Regions from separate parts of the Saccharopolyspora sp. 6V genome, predicted to be linked through region 1. Evidence: riboswitches for the same ligand, from Rfam matches in the RefSeq annotation. Region 1 holds a riboswitch; the other holds the start of a gene.
What was found. A riboswitch is a leader RNA that binds a small molecule or an ion and turns the genes downstream of it on or off. The one in region 1 is predicted to bind S-adenosylmethionine.

Region 2: linked by a shared signal. The riboswitch ahead of LCD35_RS06135 (methionine ABC transporter ATP-binding protein) and the one ahead of LCD35_RS15795 (aminotransferase class V-fold PLP-dependent enzyme) in region 1 are both predicted to bind S-adenosylmethionine.

The regions. Positions count from the first base shown of each region.
Region 1 covers NZ_JAIUKB010000074.1:16,828-24,365, reverse strand. The annotation lists gene ileS (isoleucine--tRNA ligase) at 1-1,710, shown strand, start outside; SAM riboswitch class IV at 1,835-1,949, shown strand; gene LCD35_RS15795 (aminotransferase class V-fold PLP-dependent enzyme) at 2,021-3,349, shown strand; gene lspA (signal peptidase II) at 3,384-4,097, shown strand; gene LCD35_RS15785 (RluA family pseudouridine synthase) at 4,109-5,026, shown strand; gene LCD35_RS15780 (hypothetical protein) at 5,145-5,519, shown strand; gene LCD35_RS15775 (AsnC family protein) at 5,743-6,759, opposite strand; gene LCD35_RS15770 (cytochrome P450) at 7,172-7,538, shown strand, end outside.
Region 2 covers NZ_JAIUKB010000026.1:39,067-46,604, reverse strand. The annotation lists gene LCD35_RS06145 (transglycosylase family protein) at 1-1,068, shown strand, start outside; gene rsmA (16S rRNA (adenine(1518)-N(6)/adenine(1519)-N(6))-dimethyltransferase RsmA) at 1,230-2,105, shown strand; SAM riboswitch class I at 2,308-2,397, shown strand; gene LCD35_RS06135 (methionine ABC transporter ATP-binding protein) at 2,665-3,687, shown strand; gene LCD35_RS06130 (methionine ABC transporter permease) at 3,684-4,367, shown strand; gene LCD35_RS06125 (MetQ/NlpA family ABC transporter substrate-binding protein) at 4,467-5,279, shown strand; gene LCD35_RS06120 (4-(cytidine 5'-diphospho)-2-C-methyl-D-erythritol kinase) at 5,479-6,435, shown strand; gene LCD35_RS06115 (ABC-F family ATP-binding cassette domain-containing protein) at 6,473-7,538, shown strand, end outside.

The DNA.
Region 1 (7,538 bases):
CCGATCCCGGTGTGGACCTCGGACGACCCGGCGTACCCGCGCACCGACGTGTACGGCTCGCTGGACGAGCTGGAGCGCGACTTCGGGGTACGGCCCGCCGACCTGCACCGCCCGAACATCGACGAGCTGACCCGGCCGAACCCGGACGACCCGACCGGCGCGTCCACGATGCGGCGGGTGCCGGAGGTGCTGGACTGCTGGTTCGAGTCCGGGGCGATGCCGTTCGCGCAGGTCCACTACCCGTTCGAGAACTCCGACTGGTTCGAGCACCACTACCCGGGCGACTTCATCGTCGAGTACAACGGCCAGTCCCGCGGCTGGTTCTACCTGCTGCACGTGCTGGCCACCGCGCTGTTCGACCGGCCCGCGTTCTCCAACGTGGTCGCGCACGGCATCGTGCTCGGCGACGACGGCATGAAGATGTCGAAGTCGAAGAACAACTACCCGGACGTGAACGAGGTCTTCGACCGCGACGGTTCGGACGCGATGCGCTGGTTCCTGATGGCGAGCCCGATCCTGCGCGGCGGAGACCTGGTGGTCACCGAGCGCGGCATCCGGGACGCGGTGCGCCAGGCGGTGCTGCCGCTGTGGAACTCCTGGTACTTCCTGGCGTTGTACGCCAACGCCGAAGGAGTCGAGGGCCGGTTCCGGGTGGACAGCGAGCACGTGCTGGACCGCTACGTGCTCGCCAAGGCGCACGAGCTGGTCGGCGACGTGCAGGCCGCGATGGACGTGTTCGACCCGGCCGGGGCGTGCGCCGCTGTCCGCGACTTCCTGGAGGTGCTGACCAACTGGTACGTGCGCCGCTCCCGGGACCGGTTCTGGGCCGGGGACGCCGACGCCATCGACACCCTGCACACCGTGCTGGAGGTGACCTGCCGGGTGGTGGCGCCGCTGCTGCCGCTGACCGCGGAAGCGGTGTGGCGCGGGCTCACCGGCGGCCGCTCGGTACACCTGTCGGACTGGCCGCTGGTCGACGAGCTGCCTGCCGACGCGGCGCTGGTCTCCGCGATGGACCGGGTGCGGCAGGTGTGCTCCTCGGCGCTGGCGCTGCGGAAGTCGAACTCGCGCCGCGTCCGGCTGCCGCTGGCGAAGCTGGTCGTGGCCATGCCGGAGGCCGAGTCGCTGCGGCCGTTCGTCGACCTGGTCCGGGACGAGGTGAACGTCAAGGAGGTCGAGCTGACCACCGACGTCGCCGCGCACGGCCGGTTCGAGATCGCCGTGAACGCCCGCGCCGCCGGACCTCGGCTGGGCAAGGACGTGCAGCGGGTGATCAAGGCCGTGAAGTCCGGTGACTGGACCCGCAACGCGGCCGGGGCCGTGGTCGCCGACGGCACCGAACTGCAGGAGGGCGAGTTCACCGAGCGGCTGGTGTCCACCGACTCCGGTGCCGCGGCCGCGTTGCCGGGCGGCGCCGGGATGGTGGTGCTGGACTGCGACGTCACCCCGGAGCTGGCCGCCGAAGGCGTGGCCCGCGACCTGGTGCGCGTCGTGCAGCAGGCGCGCCGGGACGCCGGTTTCGAGATCTCCGACCGCATCCGCGTCGAGGTCTCCGCGCCGGCCGAGGTGCTGGCCGCCGTGGACGCGCACCGCGAGTTCATCGCCGCCGAAACGCTCGCCGACGCCGTGTCCGAGGGCGCGGCCGCGGGTGGTTCCGCGGGCAGCGTCGGGGACGGCGTGGACGTCTCGGTCGCCGTCGAACGGGTCTGATCGGTCGCCGCCGGGCGGGTCCGCGGGAACCACCGCGGATCCGCCCGGACGGGCGTGGCGCACCTCCCACTTCGCACGGGGTGGTTGCGCGCGGCGGGGGCGATCCCTAGTCTTCTCCGTCGAAGGTCATGAGTGCCAGCGGGAAACCCCGGTTTGCTGGCCGGCAACCCTCCTACCGCGGTGGGGTGCCCCGGGTGAGGACCTGGCCGATCGCGCAGGGCGATCGGCAAGCGCGGGCCCCGAATGCTCCGGGCCCGGTGAGGCCCTAGGAGGCATCGTGTCGTCAGCCGTCCGCTCCGCCACCGGCGAGATCGCCGAAACCCCGATCTGGTCCGTCGTGGACTCCGTTCCCGCGGTCCCCGCGGTCGTCGGCGCGCAGCTGCGGGTTCCGCTGGTCACCGGCGGTTCCGCCGAGTACGCCAACCTGGACCACGGGGCCAGCGCGCCTTGCCTGAACGCGGTGCGCGACGCCGTGAACGAGCTGCTGCCCTGGTACGCCAGCGTGCACCGCGGCGCCGGGTTCGCCTCCCAGGTGTGCACCCGGGTCTACGAGGGGGCGCGGGAGACGCTGCGCCGGTTCGTCGGCGCCCGCCGCACCGATTCGGTGATCTTCACCCGGAACACCACCGACGCGCTGAACCTGCTGGCCGCCGCGCTTCCCGCGGACACCTCGGTGGTCGTGTTCGACACCGAGCACCACGCGGCGCTGCTGCCGTGGGCGGGGGAGCGGGTGCACCACCTCGGCATCCCGGAGAGCCCGCAGGAGGCGGTGCGACTGCTCGACGCCGCGCTCGCCGAGTGCGCCGACGGGCCGAAGCTGGCCGTGCTCACCGGGGCGTCCAACGTGACCGGCGAGCTGTGGCCGGTCGCCGAGCTCGCCCGCGTCGCCCGCGAGCACGGCGCCCGCACCGTGCTCGACGCCGCCCAGCTCGCCCCGCACCGCCCGGTGCGCATCGCCGACCTCGGCGTGGACCACGCCGTGCTGTCCGGGCACAAGCTCTACGCCCCGTTCGGCGCGGGAGCGCTCATCGGCCGCGACGACTGGCTGGACCGGGCCGAGCCGTACCTGGCCGGCGGCGGCGCCACCCGATCGGTCCCCGACGCGGGCGAGATCGACTGGAACACCGGTCCGGAGCGGCACGAGGCCGGTTCGCCGAACACCGTCGGGGTGCACGCGCTCGCCAAGGCCTGCGAGGTGCTCGCCGAGCACGCCGAGGCGATCGAGGGGCACGAGGACCTGCTGCTGCGCAGGCTCCGCGCCGGGCTCGCCACCGTTCCCGGGCTGCGCGAGCTGGGTCTGTTCGGCCCCGAGCACGACCGGGTCGGCGTGGTCAGCTTCACCGTGGACGGCCAGGACCCCGGGCTGCTGGCGGCGGCGCTGTCCGCGGAGCACGGCATCGGCGTGCGGGACGGGCTGTTCTGCGCGCACCGGGCCGTGCGGCACCTGCTGGCGGGCACCGACGCGCAGCGCGCCGTGCGGATCAGCCTCGGTCTCGGCACCACCGTCGAGCACGTGGACCGGATCGTCACCGCGCTGCGCGGGCTCGTCGCCCACGGTCCGCAGTGGAGCTACGAACTCGACGGCGGCCGCTGGGTTCCCGTCGACGACCCGCGCGAGTTCCCCGCCGCGTTGGCGTGAGCCGCTGCGAACGACCGATCGGCGGTCGGGGAGAATGGGCCGGGTGAACACCGAGCAGTCCGACTCCGAGCAGCCCGGATCGAACCCCGCCACCGGCGAGGGCTCGTCCTCAGAACCGGAAGCGCGACCCGCCGCGAGCGGGGACGGCGGTACCGCCGCGAGCGAGCCGGACCCGGGTTCGGACGGCGACGGTTCGACCGCGGTCGGGGCGGCCGGTGGCCGTGCCTCGCGGAAGCTGCTGGCGCTGCTGTTCGGGGTGGCCGCGCTGCTGCTCGCCGCGGACGTGGTGACCAAGATCGCCGCGGTCGCGCGGCTCGACGGGCAGCCGCCGCTGGAACTGTTCGGCGGGGCGGTGTACCTGGTGCTGGTGCGCAACCCGGGGGCGGCGTTCTCGCTGGCCACCGGCATGACCTGGCTGCTGGCGCTGCTGGCGATCGTCGTGGTCGGCGTCATCGTGTGGCTGGCGCCGAAGCTGCGCTCCACCGGGTGGGCCGTCGGGCTCGGCCTGGTGCTGGGCGGGGCGTGCGGGAACCTGGTCGACCGGTTGTTCCGGGAGCCCGGGCCGTTGCGCGGCCACGTCGTGGACTTCGTGTCGCTGTTCGCGCCGGACGGCAGCGTGTGGCCGGTGTTCAACGTCGCCGACTCGTCCATCGTGTGCGGCGGGATCCTCGTGGTGCTGCTGTCGCTGCTCGGCCGCGACTACGACGGCACCGTGCACACCCGGAAGAAGCGCGAGGACCGGGCATGAGCGATCTGCGGATGCTCCCGGTCCCCGACGGCCTCGAAGGGATGCGGGTCGACGCGGGCCTGGCGAAGTTGCTCGGGTTGTCCCGGAACACGGTGGCGGGGCTCGCCGAATCCGGTGAGGTGCTGCTCGACGGCGCTCCCGTCGGCAAGTCGGACCGGCTGATCGCGGGCGGGCTGGTGGAAGTGACGCTGCCCGACGCGCGGCCCGAACCGGAAGTGGTCGCGGTGCCCGTGGAGGGCCTGCGGATCCTGCACCAGGACGACGACATCGTCGTGGTCGACAAGCCCATCGGCGTCGCCGTGCACCCCAGCCCCGGTTGGGAGGGCCCCACCGTGATCGGCGGGCTCGCCGCCGCGGGCGTGCGCATCGCGACCTCGGGCGCCGCGGAGCGCCAGGGCGTGGTGCACCGGCTCGACGCGGGCACCACCGGCGTCATGGTCGCCGCGAAGAGCGAACACGCCTACACCGCGCTGAAGCGGGCGTTCAAGGAGCGCACCGTGGAGAAGCGCTACCACGCGCTGGTGCAGGGCCACCCCGATCCGAGCAGCGGCACCATCGACGCGCCGATCGACCGCCACCCCAAGCACGACTACAAGTTCGCCGTGGTCAGCGGAGGCAAGCCCAGCATCACCCACTACGAGACGGTGGAGGCGTTCCGCGCCGCGTCCCTGGTGGACGTGAAGCTGGAGACCGGGCGCACGCACCAGATCCGGGTGCACTTCTCCGCGGTCCGGCACCCGTGCGCGGGCGACCTCACCTACGGCGCGGATCCGGTGCTGGCGCGGCGGTTGCAGCTCGGCAGGCAGTGGCTGCACGCGCGGATGCTCGGCTTCGAGCACCCCGCCGACGGGCAGTGGGTGACGTTCACCAGCGACTACCCGGACGACCTGCAGCGCGCCCTGGACACCCTCCGCGAACAGGACTCCTGAGCCGCCGGCCGCCCGCTCCCGCCGCCGGGACGCGCGTTGCGGCGATCGTCGTCCGGACGGGTCCAGCCGGTCGCGTAGCGTGGTCGTGCTGATCCAGGAACAGCGGGGGGAGTGGCCGATGACCCAGGCCGGAGCGAGCGGGACGTTCGACGGGCGTCGCGCGGAGTTCACCGACGACACGCCGACGCCGCCGGCGGGTCTGCCGCTGGGCGGTGCACCGCCGTCCGCGTCCGCGCGGCGGGACGAGCGCGCGGAGGTCGAGGAGCGGTGGCCCACCACCGACGCGGAGCGGACCGATCCCGGCCAGCAGGGGCTGGCGGAGCTGCTGGCGGCGGAGGACGTCGGCCGCGCGGGCCCGGCGGTGCTCGGCGCCGATCCGGAACCCGGCCCGTCCGCGGACGCGGGTGACTGGCCGACCCTGCAACGCCGCGAACGCCGCCCGGAGCGCCCTCGCGGCGGTCCCCTCGACTGGGTTCGCCGCCGCGGCAACTGAGAGTCCGAAGTGGATGGACCAGCTGCGGGCTCCCGCGGTGGGTCCGGCGTCTTCCCGTCACCGGCGACCACCTGAGCAAGCCGCCCCACGCGAGTTCTCGGCCGTCTTCCAGCGAGGACGGCGCTTTCCCCTGTGGCGCAGAGCCACCGGTGCGAACGATCCCCCTCGGCGAGCGGACGGGCGAGGTCCCACCACCGCCCCGCTCAGCAGCGCGAGCGCGGAATCAGAGATCGGTGATGTCCCAGTGGAGGGTGCGCTGGTCGTCCCCGGGGCGCATGGCCCAGCGGACCGTGGACAGCTCGGTGTCCTCCGGCAGCACGTACACGGTGTGCCCGCCCGCGGTCTCGCCGGGCGGCACGCCGATGCGGTGCGGCGGCCGGGAGGACAGCGCGACCGGCGCCTTGCCCACGGTGGACCCGTCCTCGGCGACCAGGACCAGGTAGAGGTCGGGCAGCGAGATGAACGGCATCGGGCTGCGGTTGGTGAGCTCGGTGTGCACGACGACCGAGCGCTCGCCCTCCTGCAGCTGGTAGCCGGCCGCGGTGAACAGGAAGTCGGCCGGGTCGACGACCTCGACGAGCTGGATGGTGATCCGCTCGCCTTCGGGGCCGTCCACGTCGAGCTTGCTGCCGACCTTGCCGGTGCGGGCCGCGGCGGGCACCGGGGTCTTGGCGGTCGGCGCGTGCGGGTTCGCCGGCTGCTGCGCCGGTTGCGGCCCGGACTGCGGTCCGCTCGCGGGCTGGCCGGGCTGCGGGGGCCGCTGCTGGTCGCCGCGCGCCCACGCGGCTGATCCGGGCGGGCCCCACGGGTTCGGCTGCGCCTGCTGCGGTGCGGGCGGCGGCGCGGGCCTGACCTGCTGCGGCTGGCCGAAGGAGGCGGGCGGGCCCGCGGGGGTGAACGGTTGCGGGCCACTGGGCGGGTTCTGGCCGGGATGCCCGCCGCTGTGCGCTCCGCTGGGGCCGCCGTGCACCTGGTAGCCGCCGCTGGGCGGGTTGGGCACCTGGTAGCCGCCGCTGGCCTGGGTCCAGGCGTTCGCGGCGGCGACCGCGTTGCGGATGCCCACCGGGTCGCACTCGACGCCGACGACCATGGGCAGCCCGGTGGTGGAGAGCACCGCGAGCCGGGCGGCCACGTCGCGGACGTCCATCCCGAGCCGCGACGCGATCTCGTGGACCGCGGCGCGCCCGGATTCGGCGACGGCGGTGAGCAGACGTACGTCCACGGGATCAGGTGCGGTCACGTCAGGCCACGCTACCCCCTAGGGGCGATCACCGTCCGCAAGGGCGGGATGTTCGCCGGAACCCGGTCCGCCGAGCTCGTCGAGCTCGGGATCGATCCGGCCGGGCGCGGATCCGCGGCACGCCCGGGAGGGTCGCCGACGGCGCCGGGGAGTGGCGTCAGGCCGTCCCGGCCCGGCACCGCCGCGGCCGCCCCTTCGCGCCGAGAACGGGAGGTGCGGGGCGAGCTGACGGGCCTGGCACCTGCTGATCGGATGAGCGGAGCGGGGCCGTTCGGGCGGCCCCTCCCGGGTCCGCGGCGGTACCCGCGGAGCACCTCGGATGGTGGTCTCGGGACCGCCCTGGGAGCTGAGAATCCTCTCAGACAGCGGCGAGTTGACTGTCCCGCGACAGCCTCCGACCCGAGAGGACGCGATGCCCGCCACCACGGAGGACGCCGAGCCGACCGTCCTCGACGACGCGTTCATGCAAGATCCCTACCTGCGCTACGCGCGGCTGCGCGCCGACGCCCCCGCGCAGCGGGTGATCAGCCGGTCGGGCATCCCGGTGTGGGTCGTGACCCGCTACGCCGAAGCACGGCAGGCGCTCTCCGACCCGAGGCTGCAGAAGAACGTCGAAGGCACCAAGAAGGCCATCGACAACCAGCTGGGGGAGGGCGCGCACCGCGCCGAGTTCATCGACGACCTCAACGCGCACCTGCTCAACACGGATCCGCCGGACCACTCCCGGCTGCGCAAGCTCGTGCTCAAGGGCTTCACCCCGCGCCGCGTCGAAGACCTCC
Region 2 (7,538 bases), on a different contig from region 1:
GCGGTCGCCGCGGTCATCCTCACCCTGACCGGCTCCGGCGGTGCCGCCGCCGCGATGGACAAGTCCGTCACCGTCGAGATCGACGGCAAGGAACGCCAGGTCAACACCTACGAGTCGACCGTCGGCGAAGTCCTCGAGGACGAGGGCATCAGCATCGGCGAGCACGACGCGCTGAGCCCCTCCCCGCAGTCCAAGGTCGGGCACAACGACACGATCACCCTCGACCGCGGCCGCCTGCTGAAGATGACGGTGGACGGCGAGCAGCGCGAGGAGTGGGTCCGGTCGGTGACCGTCGGCCAGGCGCTGCGCCAGCTCGGCGTCGCCGACGACGGCGCCTGGGTCTCCAGCGCGCGCAGCACGGCGGTGCCCGAGCAGGGCATGGACCTGGTGGTCAAGACCGCCAAGGACATCACGATCACCGACGGCGCGGGCGAGCCCCGGCAGCTGACGACCACCGCGGTGACCGTCGACGAGCTGGTGCAGGAGCAGAACCTCCAGCTCGGGCCGGAAGACCACATCACCCCCGGCGGCGACCAGAAGATCACCAGCGGTGCCACGGTGCAGATCGACCGCACCGGCAGCACCGTGATCAACGTGACGGTGCCGATCGAGCCGCCGGTCAAGGAGATCGAAGACGACTCCATGCTCAAGGGCGAGGAGAAGGTCGAGAACCCGGGCACGCCCGGCGAGAAGATCGTCTTCACCCGGGTGAGCACCCGCAACGGCGAGGAGACCGGTCGCGAAGCGGTCGGCGAGAAGATCACCAAGGAGCCGACCGAGAAGGTCGTCCGCGTCGGCACCAAGCAGCCGCCGAACAGCGCCGTCTGGGACAAGCTGGTGCAGTGCGAGGCCGGCGGCAACTGGTCGATCAACAGCGGCAACGGCTACTACGGCGGTCTCCAGTTCGACAAGAGCACCTGGGACGCCTACGGCGGCGACCAGTACGCGGCCTACCCGCACCAGGCCAGCCGGGAACAGCAGATCTCGGTCGCCACGAAGGTGCGCGACGCCCGCGGCGGCAGCTACGGCGCCTGGCCGGGCTGCTCCTCGAAGCTCGGCCTGAGCTGAGCCGCGCCGGGACGGTTCCCGGCTCCCGCGTTCTTCGACCGGTCATCGGCCTCGTGCCGGTGCCCGCTCGTTCGCGTTCCCGGGCCTGCTCGGTGCGGTCCTGATCAGCGCGGGGGAGGGCGGGCGCGGTGCGGGAAGCGGGCGCGGGTAGCTTTGACCTCGTGGAACAGCACGCGAACCAGGCGCGGTTGCTCGGGCCGGCCGATGTTCGCCGGCTGGCGGGGGAACTCGGGATCCGGCCGACGAAACGGCTGGGCCAGAACTTCGTGCACGACTCGAACACGGTGCGCCGCATCGTCGGCGCGGCCGAGCTCACCGCCGAGGACGTGGTGCTGGAGGTCGGGCCCGGGCTGGGCTCGCTGACCTTGGCGTTGCTGCCGGAGGCCGCCGGGGTGGTGGCCGTGGAGATCGATCCGGTGCTCGCCGAGCGGTTGCCGCGCACCGCCGCCGAGTTCGCCCCCGAGCTGTGCGACCGGTTGCGGGTGCTGCCCGCCGACGCGCTGCGGGTGCGGGCCGCCGACTTCGCCGAGCCGCGGCCGACCGCGCTGGTGGCGAACCTGCCGTACAACGTGGCGGTGCCGGTGGTGCTGCACCTGCTGGCGGAGCTGCCGTCGCTGCGCACCGGGCTGGTGATGGTGCAGTCCGAGGTCGCCGACCGGCTGGCCGCGAAACCGGGTGGTCGCACCTACGGGGTGCCGAGCGTGAAGGCCGCGTGGTACGCCGACGTCCGGCGCGCCGGGCCGGTGCCGCGCAACGTGTTCTGGCCGGTGCCGAACGTCGATTCCGGGCTGGTGGCGTTCTCCCGGGTCGATCCGCCGTCGGCGGCGCCGCGGGCGCAGGTGTTCGCGGCGGTGGACGCGGCGTTCGCGCAGCGGCGCAAGACGCTGCGGGCGGCGCTGTCGGGCTGGGCCGGGTCGGCGGCGCGCGCCGAAGAGGTGCTGCGGGCGGCGGGGGTGGATCCGGCGGCGCGGGGCGAGCAGCTCACCGTGGCCGATTTCGCCCGGGTGGCCGAGGCCGCCGGAGAACCGGCGCGCTGACGTTCCGCTGCGTCGCCTCCCTTCGGGACTTCGTTGGTCCGTCCGGAGGGAAAACCGTAGTGTTGATCACATAAGGTCACCGGAATATTCACGGCGGGCCATGCCCCCTGCTCAACAGGGGGATGTGATTTGTCAAACGATTCCACATAGTGACGGGTTTTGGCTTGCGCCCGTCGACACCGCTGCGTTCTACTATGCGGGAAATCCATCCCGAGCGGCTGAGAGACCTGGCTCCACGACGCCGCAGCAACCACTCCACCGGAGCAGGTGCTAACGCCAGGGTCGATGGAGTTGTGGTGTCTGAAACTCTGCTCGCAGGTGAACGTGCGCCCCGGACCAGCCGCCGGCAGGCCCGCGGCGGTCGCGCTCGCGTCGGATCCGGTCCGCACGGCCTCGCCTTGACCCAGCGCCGGGTCATCGATCACGGACGCCGCACCACGACGGCCTGTCGCCTCGCCGGCTGACGACCCCAGTCGTCACCGCCCCACCAGGCCCTTCTGTTCCTCCCCGCCCGGCCGCGGCATGCCCGCAGGCCGGCGTGAGCTGATGCGGAGCGATCGTGATCACAGTCGAGAACCTCACCAAGTCCTTCCGGCACGACCAGTCGAGCCGGTCCGACGTCGTCGCCCTCGACGACGTGTCCCTGGAGGTCCCCGCGGGCGCCGTGCTCGGCGTCGTCGGCCCCAGCGGCGCGGGCAAGTCCACCCTCGCCCGGTGCATCGCCCTGCTGGAGAAGCCGGACCGCGGTGCCATCCGGGTCGACGGCACCGACCTCGTGGCCCTCGAAGGCGCCGCGCTGCGCGCCGCCCGCCGCCACATCGGCGTCGTGCCGCAGGGCGACTCGCTGCTGCGGCAGCGGACCGCCGCGGGCAACGTGGCGCTCCCGCTCGAAGCCGCCGGGATGCCCGCACCGCAGCGCCGCAGCCGCGTCGCCGAACTGCTCGACCTGGTGGGGCTCACCGACAAGGCGCCGACCTACCCGGACCGGCTCTCCGGCGGGCAGCGGCAGCGCATCGCGGTCGCCCGCGCGCTGGCCGCCAAGCCCTCGGTGCTGCTGGCCGACGAACCGACCTCGGCGCTGGACCCGGGCACGACCGACTCGGTGCTGACCGTGCTGGACCGGGCGCGTTCTGAACTGGGCGTCACCGTCCTGGTGGTCACCCACGACATGGCCGTGGTGCGGCGCATCGCCGACGACGTGGCCGTGCTCGAAGGCGGGCGCGTCGTGGAGCACGGCAAGGTGCTCGACCTCGTCGCCGAACCCGGCAGCCGGGTCAGCACCAGCCTGCTGCCCGAGACCGACCAGGCGCCCGCCGTGCCCGGAGTGCGGCACGACGTGGTCGCCGAAGTGGTCCTCGTCGGCTTCGCCGCCGTCGGGGCGCTGCTGCCGGAGGCGGCCGCCCGCTTCGGGGTGGAGCTGTCCATCCTCGGCGGCGGGCTCACCCGGCTCGGGGACACCCCGGTGGCGAAGTTCCGCATCGGACTCACCGGCGAGCGGTCCGAGTCGGCCCTGAAGTGGATGGTCGACCGGGACGCGCACGTGCGGCGCACCCCGGTCAGTGTTGATGGAGTCGCGGCGTGAGTGATCCGACCCCCTGGGCGGAAGTAGCGGAGCTGCTCGGCGGTGCCACCGTCGAAACGCTCTACATGGTGCTGGTGGCGACCGTGCTGGCGGTCCTCGGTGGACTGCCGCTCGGCGTGTTCCTGCACCTGAGTTCTCCGGTCGGGCTCAACCCGCGTCCGACGCTGCACCGGATCCTCGGTGTGGTCGTCGACGTGGTGCGGTCCGTGCCGTTCGTGGTGCTGCTGGTGGTGCTGGCCTCCTTCACCAGGTTGTTGGTGGGCACGTCCATCGGCAGCACCGCGGTGATCGTCCCGCTGGTCGTCGGCGCGGTGCCGTTCTTCGCGCGGCTGACGCAGAACGCGTTGCGGGAGGTGAGCTTCACCGTCGTCGAAGCCGCGATCACCACCGGGTCGAGCCGGTGGCGGATCGTGTGGACCGTGCTGCTCGGCGAGGCCCGCGCCGCGCTGGTCGGGGCCGTCGGCGTCACCGCCGTCGCGCTCATCGGCTACGCGGCGATGGCCGGCGCCATCGGCGGCGGAGGTCTCGGGACCACCGCCATCCAGGACGGCTACCAGGCGTACGACGAGCGCGTGCTGTACGGATCGGTGGCGGTGCTGGCCGTGCTGGCCTTCGCCATGCAGCTGCTCACCGACATCACCGCCAAAGCAGTGGACCGCCGCCGCAGCGCGACCGGCTAGGCCCGCAGCTCACCAGGAACACTCCGACGACGGGGACGTGCGATCCCCGCCGGCCGCCGGTGCGCGTCACCGGCCGGCCCTCCAGAAAGGACGCGATCGATGCGTTTTCGCTCCCTGGCCGTGGTGCTCACCGCCGCGACGCTGGCGCTCGCAGGTTGCGGCGGCTCCGGCACGCCCGCCGCGCAGGACCCCGAGGCCCCGCTGACCATCGGCGTCAGCCCGCAGCCGCACGGCGAGATCCTGCAGTTCGTCAAGGACGACCTGGCCGAGAAGGCAGGCATCGAGATCGAGATCGAGAAGTTCGACGACTACAACCGGCCCAACGAGGCCGTCGCCAACGGCGAGCTGGACGCGAACTACTACCAGCACAAGCCGTACCTGGCGGAGTACCAGGCGCAGCGCGGCGGCGAGTTCGAATGGGTGCAGACGGTGCACCTCGAACCGCTGTCGGTCTACTCCAAGAAGGTCCGCTCCCTCCAGGAGCTGCCGAACGGCGCGCGGATCGCGCTGCCCAACGACCCGTCGAACCAGACCCGCAGCCTGGAACTGCTGCAGGCCAACGGTGTCCTCAAGCTGAAGCCGGGCGCCGAGCAGGGCGCCGGGGTGCGCGACGTGGCGGAGAACCCGAAGAACATCCAGTTCCAGGAGCTCTCCAGCGACCAGCTGCCCCGCTCGGTCGATGACGCCGACGCGGCCATCGTGAACGGCAACTACGCGCTCAAAGCCGGGCTGAAGGATCCGATCGCGGTGGAGAGCGCGGAGAACAACCCGTACGCCAACGGTCTCGTCGCCTCGCCCGAGATGGCGAAGGACCCGCGGGTGCAGAAGCTGGCCGAGCTGCTGCGCTCGCCGGAGGTCGAGGACTTCATCAACAAGACCTACGGCGGCATCTCGGTGATCCCCGCTTCCTGATCGATCCCGGACCGGGGGGCCCCTCGTGGCAGCGGGGGGGCCGCGGTGCGTCCGGGCCGGGCTGGACGAAGATCCACCTGGTGGCGGTGCCATCGCCCGACCGGGAATTCCGGCCGGGTGCGCGGAGGTTCCGCTGTGAAGTCGGGTGCTGGGGCGGCACGCGAGTCGCGCGGACACGTACGCTCTAGGGGTGCTCTCCGTGGTACCCACCCCCATCACCGTGCGTGTCCCGGCCAAGGTGAACCTGCACCTGTCGGTCGGCGATACCCGCCCGGACGGCTACCACGAGCTGGTCACCGTCTTCCAAGCGCTCTCGCTCACCGACGAGGTGACGGTGCGCACCGCCGACGAGCCCGGCATCGAGGTGCACGGCGAAGGCGCCGACTCGGTCCCGACCGGGCCGAGCAACCTGGCGTGGCGGGCGGTGCAGCTGCTCGCCGAGCACTCCGGCCGCGACCCGGAGGAACCGGGCGTGCAGCTCACGATCCGCAAGGGCATCCCCGTAGCGGGCGGCATGGCGGGCGGCAGCGCCGACGCGGCCGCCGCGCTGCTGGCCGTGAACGCGCTGTGGCGGCTGGAGATCGGCCGGGACGACCTCGCCGACCTCGCCGCGAAGATCGGCAGCGACGTGCCGTTCTCGCTGCTGGGCGGGACCGCGCTCGGCACCGGTCGCGGCGAGCGGCTGGTCCCGGTGCTGGCCCGGCACACCTTCCACTGGGTGATCGCGCTGGACCGGCGCGGCCTGGAGACCCCCGGCGTGTACGCCGAGCTGGACCGGCTGCGCGGCGACACCGGCCCGCACCGCGTCGGCGAGGTGGAACCGCTGCTGGAGGCGCTGGCCTCCGGCGACCCGCGGCAGCTGGCGCTGCTGCTGGGCAACGACCTGCAGTCCGCGGCGGTGTCGCTGCGGCCGAACCTGCGCCGCACGCTGCGCGCCGGCGTGGAAGCGGGCGCGCTCGCCGGGATCGTGTCCGGCTCCGGCCCGACCTGCGCGTTCCTGTGCACCGACGACGACGCCGCGGTCCGGGTGGCCGCCGAGCTGTCCGGCGCGGGCGTGTGCCGCACCGTGCGGGTCGCGCAGGGCCCGGTGCCCGGCGCGCGGATCGTCGGTGACGACCGCGCCGACCGGCCCACTCCGCCGCAGGTCCACGCCTGACCCACCCCCCACGTTCCTCTGGAGATCCACACCCCCGATGGCGAACCTGATCAACCTCGAATCGGTGAGCAAGAGCTACGGAGTGCGACCGCTGCTGGACGGCGTGTCCCTCGGCGTCGACGAAGGCGAACGCATCGGGGTCGTCGGCCTCAACGGCGGCGGCAAGACCACGCTGCTGGAAGTGCTCTCCGGTGCCGAAGAACCCGACTCCGGCCGCGTCAGCCAGTCCCGCGACCTGCGGATGGCCGTCGTCACCCAGCGCACCGAACTCCCGCCCGGGTCGACCGTGCGCAACGCCGTGCTCGACCCGCACGGGTTCACCGCCGAGCACGAGTGGGCCGCCGACGCGCGGGTCCGCTCGGTGCTCACCGGGCTCGGCATGACCCGGCTCGGGCTGGACACGCCCGTCGCCGACTTCTCCGGCGGGGAGCGCCGCCGGGTCGCGCTGGCCGCCGCGCTGGTGCGCGACCTCGACCTGCTGGTGCTGGACGAGCCGACGAACCACCTCGACGTGGAAGGGGTGCGCTGGCTGGCCGATCACCTGCTGGCCCGCCGCTGCGCCCTCGTCATCGTCACGCACGACCGCTGGTTCCTGGACACCGTCTGCAACCGCACCTGGGAGGTCACCCAGGGCAAGGTGGAGCAGTACGAAGGCGGCTACGCCGACTGGATCTACGCCCGCGCCGAGCGCGGCAGGCTCGCCCAGCAGGCCGAGGAGAAGCGGCAGAACCTGGCCCGCAAGGAACTCGCCTGGCTGCAGCGCGGTGCGAAGGCCCGCACCTCCAAGCCGCGCTACCGGGTGGAGGCCGCCGAAGCGCTGATCTCCGACGTCCCGCCGCCGCGGGACACCGTCGAACTGGTCAGCTTCGCGAAGCGGCGGCTCGGCAAGACCGTCGTCGAGCTGGAGGACGTCGACCTGCGGATCGCCGACCGCACCCTGCTGCGGGACGTGACCTGGCGAATCGGCCCCGGCGACCGGATCGGCGTCGTCGGCGTGAACGGCTCCGGCAAGACGACGCTGCTGCGGCTGATCGCGGGCGAACGCGAACCGGACGCGGGCACCCGCAAGGTCGGCGCCACCGTGCGGCTCGCCCACCTCACGC